2 regions of the Paenibacillus glycanilyticus genome follow, and region 1 is predicted to be linked to the other one. Evidence: a T-box and tRNA genes for the amino acid it is inferred to sense, from the RefSeq annotation. Region 1 holds a T-box; the other holds one or more tRNA genes.
What was found. The T-box of region 1 lies ahead of leuS (leucine--tRNA ligase). A T-box ahead of a tRNA ligase gene usually reads a tRNA of that ligase, here a tRNA-Leu.
Positions count from the first base shown of each region.

Region 2: it encodes a tRNA-Leu, which carries the amino acid that the T-box ahead of leuS (leucine--tRNA ligase) is inferred to sense. The anticodon was not compared.

Region 1 is NZ_CP195155.1:2,369,983-2,372,228, reverse strand. It holds gene leuS (leucine--tRNA ligase) at 1-944, opposite strand, end outside; T-box leader at 1,018-1,235, opposite strand; gene ACR9FF_RS10735 (DUF350 domain-containing protein) at 1,311-1,754, opposite strand; gene ACR9FF_RS10730 (glutathionylspermidine synthase family protein) at 1,769-2,246, opposite strand, start outside.
Region 2 is NZ_CP195155.1:6,088,750-6,090,995, reverse strand. It holds rRNA gene ACR9FF_RS27445 (23S ribosomal RNA) at 1-566, shown strand, start outside; tRNA gene ACR9FF_RS27440 (tRNA-Asn) at 693-768, shown strand; tRNA gene ACR9FF_RS27435 (tRNA-Thr) at 772-847, shown strand; tRNA gene ACR9FF_RS27430 (tRNA-Glu) at 862-936, shown strand; tRNA gene ACR9FF_RS27425 (tRNA-Val) at 970-1,045, shown strand; tRNA gene ACR9FF_RS27420 (tRNA-Gln) at 1,055-1,129, shown strand; tRNA gene ACR9FF_RS27415 (tRNA-Lys) at 1,139-1,211, shown strand; tRNA gene ACR9FF_RS27410 (tRNA-Leu) at 1,236-1,318, shown strand; gene nfsA (oxygen-insensitive NADPH nitroreductase) at 1,411-2,145, shown strand.

The sequences.
Region 1 (2,246 bases):
ATCGCGTAAGCGCCCGTAAATACGCCTGTTTTGTCCTTCGCAAGGTCGGTACGCTCCAGATCGCTCTTGCGAGCCGCCGCTTCTTTGTACGCCTCAACCGCTTCGGCTTGGTCAGCCGTCGTGATTGCCGCAACCAGCTCATGCTCGGGTGCCAGTACGCAGTAAGTTGCGCCAAACAGCGTATCCGGACGCGTTGTAAATACGACAAGCGAAGCATCATGACCGTCAATGGCGAAAGTTACTTCCGCGCCAGTCGATTTGCCGATCCAGTTGCGCTGCATGTCTTTGATGCTTTCCGACCAGTCGAGCTCTTCCAAGTCCTCGAGCAAGCGCTCGGCGTATTCCGTAATTTTCAGCATCCATTGGCGCATTGGCTTGCGGATAACCGGGTGGCCGCCGCGTTCGCTCAGGCCGTCGATCACTTCTTCGTTCGCCAGTACGGTACCCAGCGCAGGACACCAGTTAACCGGTACTTCGGCAACATAAGCGAGTCCTTTATTATACAGTTGGATAAAGATCCATTGCGTCCATTTATAGTAATCCGGATCCGTTGTGCTGAATTCGCGGTCCCAGTCGTACGAGAAGCCAAGCGACTTGATCTGGCGGCGGAAGTTGTTGATGTTCTCCACCGTGATCTCGCGCGGATGGCGTCCCGTTTGCAGAGCGTATTGCTCCGCCGGCAGACCAAACGCGTCCCAGCCCATCGGATGAAGAACGTTATAGCCGCGCATCCGTTTGTAACGGGATACAATATCCGTAGCCGTGTAACCTTCCGGGTGACCTACGTGCAGACCCGCGCCGGACGGATAAGGGAACATATCAAGGGCGTAAAATTTTTTCTTGCCCGGATCTTCCGTTGTTGCAAATGTCTTGTTCTCATCCCAATATTTCTGCCATTTCGGCTCTACCGCCAGCGGGTTGTAGCCTTGAAATTCCTGACTCATCATCATTTCCTCCTAAAAAGTGTGCGCGAGCGCATCACAAACATAAAAAAACTCCCGCCCCTAGCGTATTATCGCTAGGGACGAGAGATTATTCCCGTGGTACCACCCTAGTTAACGTCCGGCATGCTTTGCCTTTCGTTCACTCATTGCCTTTAACGCAGGCTATTCGTTGCGTAATAATAACGCAAAGCTCCAAGGCGAGATTCATATCGCTGCAGGTCCGGCTTGCACCATCCGCCGGCTCTCTTAGCCTTGCTCCGCGACATTACTGCTCCTCTTCAACGCCATTAAGTATAGAAAAACATGGTTAGACCCGATTATACCGCCAGTGACGCCACATGTCAAGATATGCGGGTGTTTGCCGGGTTACCCGAGCAAATCCGGATTATAAGTAAGGCATCCGGCGATAATCATGCCTACGCTGCACGAAATAAGCAGAATAAGAATGCCTACCGCGATGTTGTTCTGCTCAATGGCTTTAAAGATGGTCACGTTCACCTTAAGCCCCTTGCCGAATAAATAAGTAATCAGCTCCGTCAAGTAGTAGAGGATAACGAGCGCAATGATCCCGATCACGCCCCACAGCAGCATGTCGGAGAGCGATACCGAGTTTTCCGCAGCCGCGCGGATTACGATGGCGAGACCTGCCAGCCTGCCGCCAAGCGACAAGGCTGCCGAAGCATTTCCTTTAAAGATAAGGGCAAACTCCTTATTCTTCGTTGTCAGTTCAAACAAGAGCAGCCCTGCTATCATAATGGCGAAACCCGTCAATGAATAAAGCAAAAAATCCACATATAAATTAGTGTCCATTCCAATTTAGCTCCTTACTCTGATTTAGTAATGCCAACCGGCAAAAAATAAGATAAATTATCCGTAATCGGGCTGCCGATGCGAATGCCTATGGCGCCCGCATTTCCTCCGATTAAAAAGCTGCCGTACATGTACGAGCCTTCACGTTCTCCCTTTACCGTCCGGAAATTGGCGGTTGGCAGCTCGACGTATTCCTGATAGACAGGAAGGTAATGAGCGTAGGAGTTATGACTATCCTCCGCCGCTACCGTACCGTCGCCTTCGAAAATTTTGACCGTATCCCCTTCGCGTCCAAACGCAGGCTTCATCACGTATTTCGTCCGGCCTTCAAGAAAGCGGTCCGGCTCCAGATAGGTGGGGAGAAAATGCTCTCCGATCCATCGGTGCTCTTCTTCGGTAAAAAAAGGACTCCCTTCTTCATGCAGTCCCCAAATAATAGCCTGCACGGCCTTCGATTGGAGAAGGAAGGCGGACGGCGGATTAACGACAGCA
Region 2 (2,246 bases), 3.0 Mb from region 1:
CAAAGGCATAAGGGAGCTTGACTGCGAGACCAACAAGTCGAGCAGGGACGAAAGTCGGGCTTAGTGATCCGGTGGTACCGAATGGAAGGGCCATCGCTCAACGGATAAAAGCTACCCTGGGGATAACAGGCTTATCTCCCCCAAGAGTCCACATCGACGGGGAGGTTTGGCACCTCGATGTCGGCTCATCGCATCCTGGGGCTGAAGTAGGTCCCAAGGGTTGGGCTGTTCGCCCATTAAAGCGGTACGCGAGCTGGGTTCAGAACGTCGTGAGACAGTTCGGTCCCTATCTGTCGCGGGCGCAGGAAATTTGAGAGGAGCTGTCCTTAGTACGAGAGGACCGGGATGGACGTACCGCTGGTGTACCAGTTGTTCCGCCAGGAGCACCGCTGGGTAGCCAAGTACGGACGGGATAAGCGCTGAAAGCATCTAAGCGTGAAGCCCCCCTCAAGATGAGATTTCCCAATTAGTAAGACCCCTTGAAGACGACGAGGTTGATAGGTTCGGGGTGGAAGCACAGCAATGTGTGGAGCTGACGAATACTAATCGGTCGAGGGCTTATCCTAAAACAACCCCCAAAAAGTGAAGTTAAGCGTTGCAGCTTATTCCGATTACTTTTCGGGGACCCCGCAAGAAACTTAAGGAATTCAAACTTTCGCATCCAGTTTTCAAGGCGCAAGCTTTGAATGTATTCCCTGATAGCTCAGTTGGTAGAGCACTCGACTGTTAATCGAGTTGTCACAGGTTCGAGTCCTGTTCGGGGAGCCATTCGCTCTCATAGCTCAGTAGGTAGAGTGCATCCATGGTAAGGATGAGGTCACCGGTTCGATCCCGGTTGAGAGCTCCAGAAGCACTTTTCAAGGCCCGTTGGTCAAGGGGTTAAGACACCTCCCTTTCACGGAGGTAACAGGGGTTCGAATCCCCTACGGGTCACCATATATACTTAAACGGTGGATCTTTATTGCCTGTGGAGGCTTAGCTCAGCTGGGAGAGCATCTGCCTTACAAGCAGAGGGTCGGGGGTTCGATCCCCTCAGCCTCCACCATTACAACATTGGGGATTAGCCAAGCGGTAAGGCAACGGACTTTGACTCCGTCACTCCAAGGTTCGAATCCTTGATCCCCAGCCATTTTAATACGAGCCATTAGCTCAGTTGGTAGAGCACCTGACTTTTAATCAGGGTGTCGAAGGTTCGAGTCCTTCATGGCTCACTTTTCTTAATAAGTTTCACCCATGCGCGTATGGCGGAATTGGCAGACGCACCAGACTTAGGATCTGGCGGGCGACCGTGGGGGTTCAAGTCCCTCTACGCGCACCATACTTACCATCCAAACCTTCAGGAGATGTCCTGAAGGTTTTTTTGTGCTACATTGTAGCCATATCATTATTAGGGCAAAGGAGATATCGATAATGAACGAAATGATAGCTTTATTGCAGCAGCACCGTTCTATTCGCAAATTTACGAAGGATCCGGTAACGGAGCAGCAGCTCGATGCCATATTAACGGCGGCGCAGCAAGCGTCTACTTCAAGCAATATGCAGGCTTATTCCGTCATTGGGATTACGGACATGGAACTACGCAGGGAACTGGCTAAGCTGGCGGGTAACCAGGCTTATATCGAGGAAAGCCCCGTATTCCTCGTCTGGTGCGCTGACCTGTACCGCTGGGAGCAGGCAGCTAAACGACATTATGAGGACGAGATGCCAAGCACGACGGAGAATTTTATTATCGGTACGGTGGATGCGGCCTTAGCGGCGCAGAATGCAGCTATAGCGGCTGAATCTCTCGGACTTGGGATTGTGTATATCGGGGGGATCCGAAATCAGCCGGAGCAGGTGTCTGAGCTTCTACAGCTCCCGCAGCATGTGTACCCGGTGTTTGGGATGTGTATTGGCGTGCCGGATCAATCTCCGCTTAACCGGCCGCGTCTGCCGCGCCAAGCGGTCTATTTCGAGAATACTTACAAGCAGGGCGCCATAGACTCTGCTATCGATACCTACGATGAAACGTTAAGCGCTTATATGAAGGAAAGATCGAACGGAAAGGCCAGTACAGCATGGTCACAGGCAATGGCCGGCAAAGCGGGTCCGGTACGCATTCACATGCGCTCCTTTTTAGAAAAGCAAGGATTTAAGCTCGAGTAAGGTTTAGCTCCTTAAACATTAAATCGGTTAATCCAATGTCGATTGGTCAAGTATCACATTTCTGTCATTGACAACGCATCTGAGAACGATTATCATTATAC